3 regions of the Arthrobacter sp. NPDC058288 genome follow, and region 3 is predicted to be linked to each of the others. Evidence: riboswitches for the same ligand, from Rfam matches in the RefSeq annotation. Region 3 holds a riboswitch; each other region holds the start of a gene.
The links. Region 3 has a riboswitch for cyclic di-AMP ahead of ACFVWT_RS12960 (M23 family metallopeptidase). Riboswitches for the same ligand answer to the same signal wherever they lie in the genome.
Positions count from the first base shown of each region.

Region 1: linked by a shared signal. The riboswitch ahead of ACFVWT_RS19160 (NlpC/P60 family protein) and the one ahead of ACFVWT_RS12960 (M23 family metallopeptidase) in region 3 are both predicted to bind cyclic di-AMP.
Region 2: linked by a shared signal. The riboswitch ahead of ACFVWT_RS20825 (hypothetical protein) and the one ahead of ACFVWT_RS12960 (M23 family metallopeptidase) in region 3 are both predicted to bind cyclic di-AMP.

Region 1 covers NZ_JBHVYH010000008.1:195,841-201,612, reverse strand. Annotated here, with positions in the region: gene ACFVWT_RS19175 (ZIP family metal transporter) at 1-738, shown strand, start outside; gene ACFVWT_RS19170 (Nramp family divalent metal transporter) at 1,076-2,338, shown strand; partial or broken gene ACFVWT_RS19165 (IS701 family transposase) at 2,511-3,653, opposite strand; cyclic di-AMP (ydaO/yuaA leader) riboswitch at 3,861-4,063, shown strand; gene ACFVWT_RS19160 (NlpC/P60 family protein) at 4,068-4,814, shown strand; gene ACFVWT_RS19155 (hypothetical protein) at 5,085-5,540, shown strand; gene ACFVWT_RS19150 (copper resistance protein CopC) at 5,643-5,772, opposite strand, start outside.
Region 2 covers NZ_JBHVYH010000010.1:63,876-69,647, reverse strand. Annotated here, with positions in the region: gene ACFVWT_RS20835 (response regulator transcription factor) at 1-376, shown strand, start outside; gene ACFVWT_RS20830 (ATP-binding protein) at 380-1,912, shown strand; cyclic di-AMP (ydaO/yuaA leader) riboswitch at 2,052-2,236, shown strand; gene ACFVWT_RS20825 (hypothetical protein) at 2,236-2,991, shown strand; gene ACFVWT_RS20820 (dolichyl-phosphate beta-glucosyltransferase) at 3,204-4,130, shown strand; gene ACFVWT_RS20815 (STAS/SEC14 domain-containing protein) at 4,134-4,502, opposite strand; gene ACFVWT_RS20810 (HAD-IA family hydrolase) at 4,568-5,272, opposite strand; gene ACFVWT_RS20805 (glyoxalase superfamily protein) at 5,317-5,694, opposite strand.
Region 3 covers NZ_JBHVYH010000004.1:66,279-72,050, forward strand. Annotated here, with positions in the region: gene ACFVWT_RS12945 (MFS transporter) at 1-334, shown strand, start outside; gene serC (phosphoserine transaminase) at 357-1,487, opposite strand; gene ACFVWT_RS12955 (metal-dependent transcriptional regulator) at 1,869-2,564, shown strand; cyclic di-AMP (ydaO/yuaA leader) riboswitch at 2,675-2,918, shown strand; gene ACFVWT_RS12960 (M23 family metallopeptidase) at 2,922-3,740, shown strand; cyclic di-AMP (ydaO/yuaA leader) riboswitch at 3,854-4,047, shown strand; gene ACFVWT_RS12965 (C40 family peptidase) at 4,100-4,792, shown strand; gene ACFVWT_RS12970 (NlpC/P60 family protein) at 4,933-5,697, shown strand.

The sequences.
Region 1 (5,772 bases), on a different contig from region 3:
TACGTGGGCGTGATCCCGGTAGCCCTCGGAATGCTCTGGATGCCCTTCGTACGCCGGGCCCCCGCAGCCTGGGTCCGGGTCCTGCTCGGGCTCACCGTCGGGCTGCTCGCCTTCCTGGCCATCGACGCGACCCTCGAAGCCGTGGAACTCGTCGCCGGAAACGGCTCCTTCGGTGGCCCCATGGTGGTCTTCCTCGGCGCCGCCACCGCCTACTTGGTCCTGGAAGGCACCGACGCCTGGATGCGCCGGCACCAGAACCTCAGCGCCGCCGGCCAGAAAGCAGCCCTGCCGCCGCAGCGCCTGGCGCTGCTGATTGCCATCGGCATCGGACTGCACAACCTCGGCGAAGGCCTCGCCATCGGATCCGCCTACGCGGTGGGCTCCCTCGCCCTCGGCGCCTCCCTCATCGTCGGGTTCGCCATCCACAACACCACCGAAGGGCTGGCCATCGTCACCCCGCTCGCCAAACAGCCTCCCGGCCTTGCCCGCCTGGCACTGCTGGGGCTCATCGCCGGCGCGCCCGCAGCGGCCGGGGCGCTCATCGGAGCCACCGTCTACCAGCCGGCCCTCGCGGCCTTCCTACTCGGCGTCGGCGCCGGAGCCGTCGCCCAAGTGGCCGTCAAACTCCTGCCCCTGCTCAAAGACCACACCGGTAGGACCTTCACACCCCTCACCAGCGCAGGCATCATCCTGGGACTGGCCGTGATGTTCACCACCGGTCTTCTCGTCCAGGCATAGGCATTCTTTCCTGGCGACACAAACCAGGCGTCCCTGGGTGCACGCGGGTGGGATCCACGACCGCGTACGTTCAGATGATGCGGATCATGAGGCGTGGGATGGAGGGCGGCAGTAACGGGCCGTAGAGGATGCCCGAACACTTCGCAGGGCGAACTCACGAATTATGTCGCTGCAGGTCTCGGTCTCAGGGGCCCGGTCCGGACATAGCCGGGGATCCCCTACGCCCCTCCGCCCGCGGCACCGGCCTCCACAATGGAACTACCCAGCAGAATATTTTTCGGTACGCCTAACTTAACGCTATCCTGGGAATGTTAGTTGCCCTGACGTTGAGGAAACGATGTCTGCTCCCACACTCACGGAACCCACAACCGTAAAGCAGGGCAAGCCCCGCTGGAGATCCCGGCTGCTTCTGATGGGGCCGGCGTTCGTCGCAGCCATCGCCTACGTTGATCCGGGAAACGTCGCGGCCAATCTAACGGCGGGCGCAAATTTCGGCTACCTGCTGGTGTGGGTTCTGGTAGCGGCGAACATCATGGCGGTCCTGGTGCAGTACCAGTCGGCGAAGCTGGGCCTGGCCACAGGGTTGAGCCTGCCCGAGATCCTCGGCAAGCGCCTCGGCCAGCGCAGGCGCAGGCTGTACTGGGTCCAGGCCGAGGTGGTCGCCGGGGCCACCGATATGGCCGAAGTCATCGGCGGCGCCGTGGCCCTGAACCTCCTCTTTGGGCTGCCCCTGCTGGCAGGCGGAATCATCATCGGCCTGGCGTCAATGCTGCTGTTGACGCTTCAGTCGTACCGGGGCCAAAGGTCCTTTGAATTCGCGATCATGATGCTGTTGGCTGTCATCGCTGTCGGATTCGTCTCGGGCCTGTTCGTCAATCCGCCGGAGGCTGGAAGTGTCCTGACAGGCCTGGTGCCGCGCTTCGAGGGAACGGACACGGTCCTGCTGGCTGCGAGCATGCTGGGAGCCACGGTGATGCCGCACGCCATTTACCTGCACTCGGCATTGGCCCGTGACCGGCACGGATTCTCCGCGGACCCGCTCGTGCGGTCCCGGCTCATTCGTGCCACCCGGTTCGACGTCGCGGGCGCGCTGATGCTCGCCGGAGTCGTGAACATCGCGATGCTGCTGCTGGCCGCCTCCAGCCTGCGCGGCATCGAAGGCACCGACACCATCGCCGGAGCCCATGCCGCAGTCACCTCTGCGTTGGGTCCCGTCATCGGGGTAATCTTCGCCATCGGCCTGCTGGCCTCAGGCCTGGCCTCCACCTCCGTAGGCTGCTACGCCGGTGCGACCATCATGGGCGGACTGTTGAAGGTTCGCGTGCCGCTCCTGGCCCGCAGGGTCATCACCCTGATCCCGGCCCTGGCCATCCTGGCAGCCGGCATCGAACCCACGCTCGCTTTGGTCCTGAGCCAGGTCCTGCTTAGCTTCGGCATACCTTTTGCCTTGATTCCTCTGATCCGGCTCACCGGCAAACGCGAGGTCATGGGTATCCACACTGACTCCAAAGCACTCAAAATCGCCGGATGGACCAGCGCAACACTGATCGTTGGCCTCAACTGCGTCCTCATTGTGCTGACAGTCATGGGCCGGGCCTAGTACTACAGTCGCGTTTATGGGGTGTGGCCGCGGGTCTTGTAATGACAGTTTCGGGCGCGGTGTTGGTGTTTTCGTCGCCAGGTTGAGTGTTTCAGGACGTGTTTCGGGCTGGTGGTGCGGTGCCAGACGAGCCGGACGAGCAGCCGCCTGATTTCGGGCAGTGAGAGTCGGATCAGTTCTCCGTCTCCGGCGCCAGGGCCCCTTTTTTGGAGCGGATCACGGTCAGGAAGGCCTGGGCGAACATGGAGAGGGTGATGTGCCGGTACCAGCCGGTGTATTGGCGGACCTGGTAGTGGTCCAGTCCGGTTTCGCCTTTAGAGGTTTGGAAGGTTTCCTCGATCGCCCAGCGGGCGCCGGCGATCCGCACCAGCTCGGCCAGTGAGACCCGGTTGGGGCCGTGGCAGATGTAGTAGGCCAGGTCGGTCGGGTCTTTCAGGGAGCGGCGGGCCAGCAGCCAGTGTTCGCCGGTTTCGGCGGGCCCGTTGATGCGGGTCCGCGCCCAGGCGTATCGGCGGTCGCCTTTGGTTCCTGCCCCGGCGGTGCGGGTCCGCCAGGCATTGGGGCGCAGGGAGGCGATGAGTTTATCCGCGCGCCATTGTTCGCCTGGCCAGGCGGTGGGGGCGATGATGTTTTGGTTCATGGGAACGGCCAGCACGTAGTGCAAACCTCTGGCTTCCAGGCGGCGGCGCAGCCCAGAATGCTGTCCGTAGACCGCGTCCCCGGTGGCCCAGCGGGCCGGGATCCCGGCATCCAGGACGCGGTCGATCATGTCTGCGGCCAGGACCGGTTTCGTGCCGAATTACCTGGTTTTGGGGATCCCGGCCCGGGCGCATCTTTCCCGGTCGTCGGCCCAGGCTTTGGGCAGGTAGAGTTCCCGGTCCAGCAGGCTGCGCCCGGCCGGTGCGGAGTATGTCAGGAACACTCCGATCTGGCAGTTCTCCACCCGCCCGGCGGTGCCAGAATACTGGCGTGCGACCCCGGCCGAGGCGGCGCCCTTCTTGAGGAATCCGGTCTCGTCGATGATCAGGATCCCGCCGGGATCGCCGAGGTGGCGGTTGACGTAAGTGAACAGGACATCCCGCACAGCATCCGGGTCCCAGTCGGTGGTCGAGAGCAGGCGTTGCATGCCATCCGGAGTGCCGTGCCCGGCGCGTTCAGACAGGGTTCAGGAGTTCTTGCGTTCCTCATCCGAGAGCAGTCCGCGCACATACCCCACAGCATTCCGCCGTGGCTCGGACCGGGCAAACCGCGACCCAATCAGCTCCCCGATTTCTTCCAGACCCTCGGCCCACTCTTCTACGTCCGCCACACAAATATCATCACTCACCACCAACGATTAACAGGCCACGAGTGGAAAGTCCGGTTAAAACGCCGATACGGCACAAAATAACCGCGACTGTAGTACTAGCCCCGGGCTTCACTAGGCGACCGGATTCAGTATCCGGCCGTTACCTGGATGTGACATTTGGGTGTGATTCAGGCTAGGGTTTGACGGTGCCCGTTGTCTCCGATCCGGGTACTCCCGAGCTGATTGCCTAACTCTGCCGCGGTCCGGGATCCGTTCGTAATCATCCGGCAGAGACGGGGAAACCACTTTCCGGCCTGATCGCTTGAGCAGGCCTTGGGGTGAAGCCGCACAACGCCTGCACCATGCAGCGGGTTCTGCGGCCGGGTGTCTCCCATCCGAATCCGACAGCTCACCTCGCAGGCATTGGGAGAGGCTTCCGTCATGTCTTCACGCACAACCATGCCCCGGCACCGCGCGGGCACAACCCCTACCCGCCGACTCGCGGCCATTTCCTCCACCGTCGCCGGTAACGCCGGCCTGATGGGCCGGCAGGCCGCCGTCATTGCGGCAGCCTCCGGTCTTGTTCTGACCAGCGGGCTGGCCGCCAACGCCGCCGAAGCCCCCATGCAGCGCGACTCCGCCCCCTCCTCGACCCTTGAAGTGAAAGGTCAGGTCGCCGCTCCGGTCAGCGCCGATTCCAGTGTCCGGATCTCCTTCGAACGCCCCGAGGTCAGCACTGCCCCGGCACCGGTCATCGAACAGCCTGAACCGGCAACCCCCGCCGCGGCTCCCGTCGCGCAGGCGCCGGCAACCCCTGCAGTATCGGTGCAGGTCCAGTCCGCCCCCGCCCCTGCCAAGGCGGCCGGCGGCGTCAATGCGGCGATGGTCTCAGCGGCCTACGCGCAGCTGGGAATCACCCAGGACTGCACGGCGATGGTGGAAAAGGCTCTGGGCGCAGCCGGCATCCCGGTCGGCGACCTCGGCCCGATGCAGTTCATGAACTACGGCAAGGTCGTTGGCGATCCCCAGCCCGGGGACATGGTGGTCCAGTCCGGTCACGTCGGCATTTACGTCGGCGACGGCCAGGTGCTCAGCGGCGGCATGAATGGCGTCAACGCCACCGTCGTGCACCCACTGTCCTGGCTGACCGCCACAGGACCCGTCACGTTCGTCCGCGCGGGCGCCTGACAGTAAAGGCTAGAGGCCGGTGATCTGCTGCCTTGGGGGCGGCTGATCACCGGCCTTTAGCGCATCATGAACCGCTAGCAGGCGGGGCTACGTCCTTGGGGCCGCTTCGCCTGGTCACGTGCCGTCCGGGGCTACGTGGCGGGATCCCGTCAATCCACCGATTCCTGTACTGTTTTGAGGGCGGCGAAGAGCCCGTGCCGAACCAATCGGTCTCTGCATCGCACGGGGCCACTCCGGCGCAACAGGCTTAGACGAGAAAACAGGAAACAAATGACAGCGGAGAACACCACACCGGATCCGGCGCAGGCAACTGCTGTGCCGGGCCCGCCAGCAACGATGCCGCTTGGCGCGCGGCGGCTGATCATGATCGGCGGACTCTGCGTCCCCGTCGGTCTGGTGGCCGGACCGTATCTGCTCGGCGCCCAGCTCTTGGCCGTCGCGGGTGTCGTCCTGGTGGCCGTTGCCCTTTCCTACAGCGCACAGGCTCCCTGGTTCTCACGCCTGTCCTGGGTTGTCAGCGCTGCAGGTGCGCTCTGGCTGGCCGCAACGGCCGCTTACTGGGGGTCCATCGTTGCCGCCGCGGACTCATCAGCACCGGCGCCCGGCTTCGCCCCCGCCCTGTTCAACGCCGGCACCGGGTCTTTCATAGTCATGGCCTGCGCTGCCGCGGCGGCCGTGGCGCTGCGGATGGTGCGTGCCCGACGTCGGGCCGTCCGGACCACCTGACGCCCGATCCCGGACGCGACTGGTTGAACCAGACCTTGTGCGGGCCTGACCCTGGCGGCGCGGCTCCGTGCAGCCAGGGTCAGGGGCAACCGCCCGGTCAGGTCAGGCTCGGCCCTTCCTGTTCCGGCGGCGCACGAGCAGGGTCGCACCAACACCCGCGGCAAGAAGCACCGCTGCAATCCCCACAGTCAGCGGGGCGTTCTCGTCGTTCGGTGGCCTGAAACGCTCCTGA
Region 2 (5,772 bases), on a different contig from region 3:
GCCCTTCAGCATGGAAGAGGTGCTCCTCCGCCTGCACCGGCTGGTCCAGCGCTCCGGGGTGGCCGCCATGGACACCGCCGAACTGGTGGTGGGCGATCTTGTCCTCAACGTTGACACGCGCGAAGTGACCCGGGCCGGGGAGGAACTACAGCTGACCGCCACCCAGTTCGAACTCCTCCGCTACCTCATGGAGAACCCCAAGCGGGTGGTCAGCAAGGCACAGATCCTGGACCGGGTGTGGGACTACGACTTTGGCGGCCAAGCCAACATCGTGGAGCTCTACATCTCCTACTTGCGCAAGAAGGTGGATGCCAAGCACCCGCCCATGATCCACACCGTCCGCGGCGCGGGCTACGTCATCAAACCGGCGGATTGAGCGGTGCCCACACTTTCCGGCGAAATCCGCAGAGACCGCCGCCGGTGGCTTGATCCGTCAACCTGGCACCTGCGCACCCGGCTGGTCCTGGTGGCCATGGCGCTGCTGGTGGCCATCTGCGGCGCGATTGGCCTCTTCAGCTATGCCTCCATGGATTCCTTCCTGACCAGGCAGCTCGATGAACGGCTGGGGCAGGCCTCAAGGCTCTCGAACGAGGCAGGACGGCCACGGCCCAGCAACCCGTCCGGCAGGCAGGACGGGTTCGAAGGACCGGGCCAAGGTGTGGGTACCCTCATCGCGCGCATCGATAACGGGAATGTCAGCAGCGCCGGGTTCCTCGCCAAAGACGCCACCGTGGCGTCCCTCTCGCCCGAGGATAACCAGATTCTTTTGGCACTCCAGCACGACGGAACACCCGTCGATCGGGCCCTGTCCAACGGCTCCTACCGCCTGGTGGCGGTGGAGGCCCCGTACGGGGACGTGATTGTCACCGGACTCCCCCTCAACGAAAAACAGAACACGCTCAACTCTTTGGTATGGACGATGGTGATCGTCTCGATGGGCGGCCTGGTCCTCATCGGCCTTGCCGGAACGGTGCTGATCCGGCGCACCATGAAACCCCTCGAACAGCTGTCCGAAGTCGCCACGCAGGTTTCGCAACTGCCGCTCGACGCCGGCGAGGTGGCCCTCGCAGTCCGCGTCCCGCCGTCGAACGCGCATCCCGGAACGGAAGTGGGCAGCGTGGGCCACGCCCTCAACCTCATGCTGGACAACGTGTCCAAGGCACTCGAGGCCCGGCAGCAAAGCGAAACGAAGGTGCGCCAGTTCGTGGCCGATGCATCGCACGAGCTGCGCACGCCGCTGACCGCCATCCGCGGCTACACGGAACTCATGCGGATGACCGAAGACTTCACCCCGGACGGCCAAAAATCCCTCGCCAGGGTGCAGAGCCAGTCCGAACGCATGACCACCCTGGTGGAGGACCTCCTGCTGCTGGCCCGGCTCGACGAAGGCCAGCCGCTGAAAATCAGCGACGTGGACCTGACGCAGCTCGCGGTGGAGACCGTCAGCGATGAGAAGGTCATGGCCCCGGACCGCATCTGGCAACTGGAGCTCCCGGAGGAGCCCGTGGTGGTCCGCGGGGATGCCAAGCAGCTGCACCAGGTGATGGCCAACCTGCTCTCCAACGCCCGCAAGCACACGGAACCGGGCACCACCGTGGTCACCAGAGTGATGCGGTCGGCTGACGGCAGCGCCGTGGTGACCGTCACGGACAACGGTGCAGGGATCCCGCCCGAATTTGTGGACAGGGTTTTCGCGCGCTTTGCCCGGGCGGACGCCGCGCGAACCAGCCCGGCAGGCTCCGCCTCGGGTTCCGGCGGCTCGGGCGCCGCGGCTTCCGAGGGAACAAGCGGACTTGGCCTGTCGATCGTGCAGTCGATCGTGGAGGCGCACGGCGGAACCGTGGAGGTCAACTCGCGCCCGGGACGCACCGAATTCGCGCTGCGCCTCCCGGGAGAATCACCGGAAGCTTAACTCCGCCACGGACGGGCCTGCAGCACCCGGCATAAGCGCAAGCCAACGCGCCGCCGTCGTGATCCTCGTTACCGAAATGTGACTTAAGCGCCGGACTCCTGTACGGTTTTTAGAGTGCGGCCACCGTTCCGGCCGCATATCCGGATGGACGCCAAACTCTGCCGCTACCCGGATTTCCTCATGATCAGGCAGAGGCGGGGGACCCAGGTCTCCGGGCATTCTGCATAGCCGCCCTTGGGGTGAAGCCGACACGTGAAGTTCCGTGCGGCCGGATGACCTCATCCGAACCCGACAGCTAACTCCGCCGGCATCGAGAGGCAACCATGACTAAATCCACGCCAGAAGTACGTCCTGAGCCCGCTTCCCGCAAGTCCGCAGCGTCTGCGCAACGCTCACGCCACCGCGCCGAACCAGCTGCCAAGGCATCTCCGCTGTCCCGGTTCGCGGCCAGCCTGCAGGGCTCCGGCCGCCGGGCCGCAGTTGTAACCACGGCCTGTGCTGTGCTGATTGGCGTCGGTGCCGCCGGCCAGGCTTCCGAACCCGTAGCCCCCGCAACATCGGCAACGGGCGCAGGAACCACTGCGGCAACTGCCGACGCGGAACCGAAGCTCGCGTTCGAAAAGATCCTCGTTTCCGCCATGCCCGCACCGGCCTCTGTCAGCGTGACCGCGCAATCGTCGGAAGAGAAGCCGGCGGAGAAGGCGCCGGAAGCTCCTGCACCTGCAGCGGCCCCTGAACCGGCTCCCGCCCCGGCACCGCCCGTAGCAGTTGACGATCCCGCAGCAGCCCAGGCATATGCCGCCTCGCAGCTCGGAACGTACGGCTGGGCGGCTGACCAGATGCAATGCCTCACCACGCTCTGGACCAAGGAATCGGATTGGAAGACCACTGCCACGAACGCCAGCAGCGGCGCCTACGGCATTGTCCAGTCGCTGCCGGCCGAAAAGATGGCCAGTGCCGGGTCCGACTACCTGACCAACTTCCGCACCCAGATCAACTGGGGCTTGAACTACGTGAAGGAACGGTACGGCTCCCCCTGCGGCGCCCTGAACTTCCACTACGCCAACAACTGGTACTAAACCGGCGCCTGGCCAACTTGCTTCGTAAAACCGGAGGCCCCGAATCTACTACTGGATTCGGGGCCTCCGGCCGTATAGGCGTGATTACCTCCCCCTGGAGGCAGGGAAATGTCACCGGCGCCACCGTTCCTGTTCCCGTTGACGGTAAAACCCACAGCAGCTGCACAGCTTTGGCCTAAATCCTTCATATGCGGCCGCACCATAGTTGAACCATGACGCCCACAGACCTGGCCACGGGATCCCTGCCGCCCCCGCAACCCCGGGCCGCCGCCGACGCCCGGCCGGGTCCTCCCGCCCCGACGTTCCCCCGGCAGGGTCACGTCCGCCGGGCGCCCGTTGATACGCGCATGACCGGCACCACAGGAACCGCTCTGCCGGTGCTGGATGTAGTCATCCCGGTCTATAACGAGGAACAGGGTCTGGAGCAATCCCTGCGGCAGCTCCACTTGTACCTGGCCGATACGTTTCCCTACCCGTTCCGGATTACGGTGGCGGACAATTCCAGCACCGACGGCACGCTCAAGACCGCCGAGCGTGTGGCCCGGGAACTACGCGAGGTCACCGTGGTCCGACTCACCTCCAAAGGCCGCGGCAACGCGCTCCGCACCGTGTGGCTGGCCTCGCCGTCACCCGTGCTGGCCTACATGGACGTGAGTCTTTCCACCGACCTCGCTGCGCTCGCTCCCCTGGTCGCCCCGCTTCTTTCCGGGCATTCGGACCTGGCGATCGGATCCCGGCTGGCACGAACTTCCCGCGTTGTCCGCGGACCGTGGCGGGGGTTCATCTCCCGCGGGTACAACGTTCTGCTGCATGCGCTGATGGGTGCGCATTTCAGCGACGCGCAGTGCGGCTTCAAGGCTATCCGCGCAGATGTTGCCCGGCACATCCTGCCGCATACGGCTGACACCGCATGGTTCTTTGACACCGAGCTGCTGGTCCTGGCCGAAAGATGCGGTCTCCGCGTACACGAGGTCCCGGTGGACTGGACCGACGGTGGCGACGCCGGTGTGGACCTTTTCCAGACCGCGCTCGCCGATCTTCGCGGCATGGTCCGCCTCAGCCGCGACCTGACGACCGGCCGTATTCCGGTTCCGGAACTGCGGGCCCAACTCGCGCCGTGTGTTCCACCGCCGCGATGACGGCTACGGGAGCCGGAGCCACCGCATGGCTTCCTCCGGGCAGGTGAAATACCGCGTCGGAGCGGCAGGAGAATGAATGCTGAGGAAGAAATTGGCCAATGCCCGGTCCACCGGGGACGCCCCGAGGAGCGCCACCCTGGCCACCGTGCTGGGACGGGCAAAAACGCGCCGGGCGCCGCGGCTCATGGACTCCGTCGCAGCCATGTCCACCAGCATCGGAAACGGACGCCCGCGGCTCAGCTCATTGACCGCGGACATCACGGCCACCGCGGCTTCCTCGCAAATGGCCAGCCCTGGAATCCAACGCACATGCAAGACGCCGTTGCGCAGCTCGACAGTGCCCCTGGCGCCGTCAATCGGAATCTCGGTCATCCTATCCCCCCAAGATAGAGTCAGCCGTCCCGAACGACACTACTGGACCGGGAACCGGGCTGGGGTCAGAACCGGAAGGAAATCGTCCTGATGCCGGCGTCGTCCACGTCCGTTGTGACGGACACAGCGGAGTAGTCGGCGATGTGCATAACGCCGTCCGGCAACGGACCGGTGTTGGGCCCGATGGCAACAGTCCGGATCCCGGCGGCGACTCCGGCCGCAATGCCTGCCGGGGCATCCTCAAAGACCAGGGCATCGGCCGGCTCCACGCCAAGCAGTTCGGCGGCGCGGAGGTAACCTTCCGGGTGCGGCTTGCCGCGGGTGACGAGGTCGGCCGTGACGGCTGTGGCCGGCATGGCAAGTTTCGCGGCGCCCATCCGGATATCGGCCAGGATCCGGTCGGCGGAAGTCACCAGCGCCACGGCATCCGCCGGGAGGCTGCGCAGCAGTTCGGCCGCCCCGGGCAACGCCACAATGCCCTCGGTCCGCACCCGCTCCATGGCGCCGAGTTCCGCGGTCAGGGCCGCAACGTCAGTGCCGACGGGCGCAAACCGCCGCACTGTGTCCCCCGCCTGGACGCCGTGTGAGGTGCGGAGGATCTCGGCAATGTCCAGGCCGTAACGGGCGGCAAATTCGCCCCACACCTGCTCCACAACAGCTGTGGAATCGACCAGGGTGCCGTCCATGTCGAAAAGGACGGCACGGGTGATGATGGTGCTGGCGGATAGTCCCGCGGAAACCGGGGCGGGGGCATCGGGGCGAAAGCTCATCCTTCCATCCTGCCCCACCCGGGGCAGCGGCGGGATTCCGTGACCTAGCCGTTCGGGCGGTGGGGGATGTACTGGACGGCCCATTTGTTGCCATCGGGGTCGGCGAAGTGGACGAAGTGGCCCCAGTCCTGGACGTCGACGTCGCTGACGTCAACGCCGTTGTCCTTCAGCTGCTTGTGCGCGGCTTGGATGTCGCTCACCACAAGTTGCAGGCCGGGAGCGGTACCCGGCGGAGCGTCGTTGAGGCCTTCGCCGATGGCGATCGAACAGCCGGAGCCCGGCGGGGTCAGCTGGACGAAACGGATGCCCTCCATGGGACGTTCATCGTAGTCCGCGTTGAAGCCCACCTTGTTGACGTAAAAATCCTTGGCACGGTCCACGTCGGACACAGGCACAAACACCAGTTCAAGTTTCCAGTCCATGGGCCACAGGCTAGCCGCGGCCACCGGAATCCGGAAGAGGGCAACCGCTTCCCGAGAACGCGGGTGCGGGCCGGGGGC
Region 3 (5,772 bases):
GATGCGCGGCCGGGTCATGGCCCTTTACATGGCCATCTTCATGGGCGGCACACCCGTCGGCGCTCCGCTGGTGGGATGGGTGGCCAATGTTGCCGGTCCCCGCTGGTCCATGTCCGTGGCAGCGGCATCCGGGCTCCTGGCCGCGCTGATCGGCATGGTGTGGATCATCCGGGCCAAGCAGCTGAAGCTCGGATTCAACCGCCGCGCCCGGGGACTGCGCTACTTCCGGCTGGTATCCGCAGGGTCCAACCACTCCGGCTCAACTGAAGGAAGAGAGCGCAACGACGAAGGCGCCGCCCGGGACAAAAACCCGGACGACGCCGTCGAACGCTAACGCGTCTGCGCTGGTTCGTGACTTACTTGCGCAGTTCGCCCACGACGTAGTCGATGCAGGACAGGAGGGCGGACACATCGTCCGGGTCGATCGCCACGAACGTGGCGATGCGCAACTGGTTGCGCCCCAGCTTGCGGTAGGGCTCCGTGTCCACAATCCCATTGGAGCGGAGGACCTTCGCGATGGCCGCCGCGTCGATCGAATCGTCGAAGTCGATGGTGGCGATCACGTTTGAACGGTCTTCGGCCTTGGCAACGAACGGCGTGGCGTACTCGGAGGCCTCAGCCCAGGAGTAGATGCGTCCGGCGGAATCGGCGGTGCGGGCAGCCGCAAAATCAAGTCCGCCGCTGGCGTTAAGCCACTGCACCTGTGCGTCCAGGGTGACCAGGGTGGCCAGCGCGGGCGTGTTGTAAGTCTGGTTGAGCCGGGAATTGTCGATGGCGGTCTGCAGGTTCAGGAAATCGGGGATCCACCGGCCGCTGGCCTTGATCCGCGCAGCACGCTCGAGGGCGGCGGGGGAGAAGAGGCCCAGCCACAGGCCGCCGTCCGACGCGAAGTTCTTCTGCGGCGCGAAGTAGTACACGTCCGCTTCCGACACCTCGACGTCCAGGCCGCCGGCAGCCGAGGTGGCATCGACCAGGACCAGCGATCCGTCATCCGCCCCCGCAACCCGCTTCACGGGGGCGGCCACGCCGGTGGACGTCTCATTCTGGGGCCACGCGTATACGTCGATGCCGGCTTCTGCCTGCGCCACGGGCCGGGTACCGGGCTCGGCCTTAATGATGGAGGAGGCGTCCAGGAAAGGAGCCTTGTTGGTGGCGGAGGCGAACTTGGAACCGAACTCGCCAAAGGAGAGGTGCTGGGCCTTGCTGTCCACCAGCCCGAACGCCGCGACATCCCAGAACGCGGTGGAGCCGCCCACTCCGAGGATGACTTCATAGCCGTCCGGGGCGCGGAAGAACTCGCTGAGGCCGTTACGGACGGACCCTACGAGGTTCTTGACCGGGGCCTGGCGGTGCGAGGTGCCAAGAAGCGTGGCAGAGGCGGCAGACAGGGCCTCGATCTGCTCGGGACGGACCTTTGAAGGCCCGGCGCCGAACCGTCCGTCCTTGGGCAGGAGGTTGGCGGGGATAGTGATGCTGGTGTCGCTCACAATGGCTCCAATTTTTCGGCGTGGACGTGGGAGAGGCCCGGCAGGTCACGGGTTGCTGCTGGGGGAATCCCCTATATTCTGCCTGACTCGCCAGCGGGGGACGGAACGGTAACCGTCATAGTCCAGTCACTGAGACATCCCAAACGCGCTAGCGGTCCCGTCGCTGCGAAGCTCCGCGCCGAATTATCCGGAGTAATTCAAAATAGGCTAAGCTGATCCCTGACGTATAGCGGGCCGCGATGGCGGCCGGGCTGATCCCGTGAGGCCGTTCCCCGAAGGCTGAGCGGTGGATGCAGGTCCACTTCGCCGAGGCCAACGGGAAACGCCTCCGCGCGGTACGGTGGGACTGACGCAAGGACTGTGCTCGAGGAGCTGAGCTGGATGACGGATCTGATCGACACCACGGAGATGTATCTTCGGACAATCTTGGAGCTTGAGGAAGAGAACATTGTTGCTCTCCGTGCGCGGATTGCCGAACGGCTGCGCCACTCCGGCCCCACCGTTTCGCAGACCATCGGCCGGATGGAACGGGACGGCTTGGTGGTTGTTTCCGGCGACCGGCACCTTGAACTCACCGAAACGGGCCGGAAACGCGCTACCGAAGTCATGCGCAAGCACCGCCTTGCTGAGCGGCTCCTCGCCGACGTCATCGGCCTCGACTGGGCGTATGTACACGACGAAGCGTGCCGTTGGGAACACGTCATGAGCGAGCGGGTTGAGCGGCGCATTTTCGAGCTTCTGGACCACCCAACGGTCTCCCCCTACGGCAACCCCATTCCCGGCCTGGCCGCACTCGGCGGCCAGCCCGCTCCCGCGTTCACCGATGGTGTGGTGAACCTTCTTGAAGCCATGGCCGGATACGGGGCCGACTCGCGCGTTACCGTGAGCCGCCTGGCCGAGCCCATCCAGGTTGAGCCGGAGTTGCTGGTGCAACTTGATGAAGGCGGCATCCGTCCCGGGGCATCCCTCGCCTTGGAACGCGTGGGGGAGTACATCTCGGTGCGAGTACCCGAGATCGAAGGCGCCCTGGAACTGCCGCCCGAAGTTGCGGCCCACGTGTTTGTTACGGTCCGCTAACCGCGCACTTCGTAGGACCACCTACAACACACTGAGACCCAGATAACGGAATTATTACCGCGCTGATTAATCACCTATAGTTGAGGACTAGCGCCGATACTAAAGCGTTACCTGATCCGAAGCCGAGCTCTGCCAGCGGATCAAGGAACGAAGCACCTCCTGGCAGAGGCGGGGGAACCACAACCGGCCGTTGAAAGACGGTCTTGGGGTGAAGTCCGTCAGCGGCAAGGCACCTCCGACGAAGGATTCCTTTGGGACACCCCTGTGTCGGATGCCTTGCATTGGCGGACCGGGTCTTTGATCTCTCTGACCCGAATCCGACAGCTAACTCCGCAGGCTTTCCAGAGAGGATAATTCTTGACCACGCAGACCGTCAGGGGCCGCCGCAGGGCGACAGGTCCCGCTTCGGAGTACCCCGTGGCCGAAGCCGTAATGACGGTCAGGCCGCGCGACGCACACCGTGATGCGCGCCGGCGACGGAGCCTGTTCAGCCAGGTGACGGAGTTCGCTTCGGCGAGCGGCGTGGGTCAGAAGGCAGGCATAGCGCTGGCCGCCACCGGACTGGTCCTTACCGTGACCGTCCCGTCAACAGGCCCCATGGTGGCCACGTCAGACACGGGAAACGCCGCCGCCGCAGTCGCGGCGCAGCCGGAGGTCTCCGCCGCCGCCAGCGCCAAGATCGATTTCAACCGGACCACCGTGGCCACCAAGGGGGATCCTGACGGCAAGCTCAAGCAATTGCTGAGCGCGCAGTCGGCGGGAACCATCACCCGCGCGGCATCCACCGGCAGCCTGGGTGCGCCGCTGGAACAGATGGTCACCGCATCGCCATTCGGGTTCCGCGTCAGCCCGATTACGGGCGGAGCCGGGGAGTTCCACCGTGGCCAGGACTATGCGGCCCAGTGCGGCACCAGCGTGTTCGCCGCGGCCAGCGGAACCGTGACCTTCTCCGGCTGGCACCCGTACGGCGGTGGAAACCGTGTGGTGATTGACCACGGCAACGGCTTGGAAACCACGTACAACCACCTCTCGTCGTCCAGTGTCCAGGTCGGCCAGAAGGTCACCCGGGGCGAGGTCATTGCGCTTAGCGGGACCACCGGAGCCTCCACTGGCTGCCACCTCCATTTTGAAGTGATGGTCAACGGCGAAGTCGTCGACCCGCTGGGCTGGCTCTGATCCAAGCGATGGGTCACTCTCGCATTCCTGTGACATGCCGTGACCTGAATGTGACATTCGTTCGGAAATCCTGTACCGTTTAGAGCACGCCAACTTTTCCGAAGTTGGCGCTCTTGAGTGGATTGCCTAACTCTGCCACCGCTCAAGGTCCGTTCGCATGACATCGTCTGGCAGAGGCGGGGGAACCAATTTTGGTCTTCGCAAGAAGACCTTGGGGTTAAGTCGCAACGCTTCCCAGGAAGCCGAGCGGCCGGGTGACTCCCATCCGAATCCGACAGCTCACCTCGTAGGCATTGGGAGAGGCTACCTTCGTGTCTGCACGTCACAATTCTGCGCGCCACCGCGCGCAAACGGTTCGTATGAACCCGTTGAACTCCGTTTCCAGGGCCGTTACTGCCAACGCCGGGACCGTAGGTCGCCAGGCAGCTGTCATCGCAGCTGCTTCCGGACTGATCCTCAGTGTTGGGATGCCGGCAAATGCCGCCGATACCAACCTGGGCGTTTCCGCTTCGACGGAGTCCGGCTCACAGTCGGCCCAGCTGACCGTAACTGCAGAACCGACTGCGACTGTTTCCTTCGAGCGTCCGGCAGTGACCACGAAGGCAGCGCCCAAGGTTGAAACCGTTCGGGCACAGTCCACCGGTACAGATGCCAGCGAGGCCTCCACTGAGGCTGCCGGAGAGGCCAAGGCGGGCAAGCTTGCCGACGCCGCTTCTTCAGCAGCAGCATCGGGCCTTGCTGCTATCGCTTACACGGGTATCGGCAGCCCCTACGTCTGGGGCGGCACCACTCCCAGCGGCTGGGACTGCTCAGGCTTCACCCAGTGGGTTTACGCCCAGGCCGGCATCAGCATCCCCCGCACCAATGCATGGACAGCCATGACGCCCACCTCCACTCCGGCGCCGGGCGATCTCGTCATGCAAAACGGCGGCGCCCACGTTGGCATCTACGTCGGCAACGGCATGATGATCAGCGCGCTCAACCCCTCGCAGGGCACCCTCCTGCACGCTGTGTCCGCCACGGGCACCTCTGCGTTCTACACGCTTCGCTAAAACACGCGCTTCCCTTCGCTGAAGCGCGCGTCCTTCGCTAAAAAACCCTGTTCGGGCCGTTCCGGCTTACCCCCAAGATGCCGGAGCGTCCAAAAACCGCGGCCTGCCATGCAGTCTGAGGAAAACGAAAGAGAGAACTAATGACTACACGTGCCATCGCACGGCATCGCGCCGAGGTTACCAAGACCAACTCGCTTGCTGTCATTGCCAAGGCCGTCGGCGACAATGCCGGTGGCATGGGCCGTCAGGCTGCGGTTATCGCTGCTGCCTCCGGTCTGGTCCTGACGAGCGGTATCGCAGCCAACGCTGCCGACACCAACGTTCAGCGCGAAGCGACCTCTGCTTCCACCCTGGAAGTTCAGTCTTCCGCTCCGGCCAACATTTCGGCCGCCTCCAGCATCGCCATCTCCTTCGAGAAGCCGGCTGTTTCCACCTCCCCGGCTCCGGTCGTTGAGGCTCCGAAGCCGGTTGTAGAGGTTCAGGAGGCTACCCCCGCGGCGGCTCCTGCTGCCGCCGCTGAGACTGTATCCGCACCGGCTGCCCCCGCGGCCCCGGCAGCTCCCGCCGCTGCCAGCGGAATGGGCGCTTCGATCGCAGCTGCGGCATACGCCCAGCTCGGAGTTGCCCAGGACTGCACCGCCCTTGCCACCAACGCCCTTGCAGCCGTGGGCATCAACTACCACGGCTGGCCGGCAGGTTACCTTTCCCTGGGCCGCACCGTGAGTGCAGCCGAGGCGCAGCCGGGCGACCTCGCATACTACGAGAACGGCGGCATGGGCATGGCCCACATCGCTGTGTACGTCGGCAACGGCCAGGCCGTGCACGGCGGCTGGAACGGCGGAACCACCTCCCTGTTCAGCGTCAACGTCGGCTCCGGTCCGGTCTTCATCCGCGTTGGCGGCTAAAGCCTCCAGCTAGTGCTTGACGGAAGAACCCCTGCCTCCGGGCAGGGGTTCTTCTGCGTTTCCGGCAGGTGAATT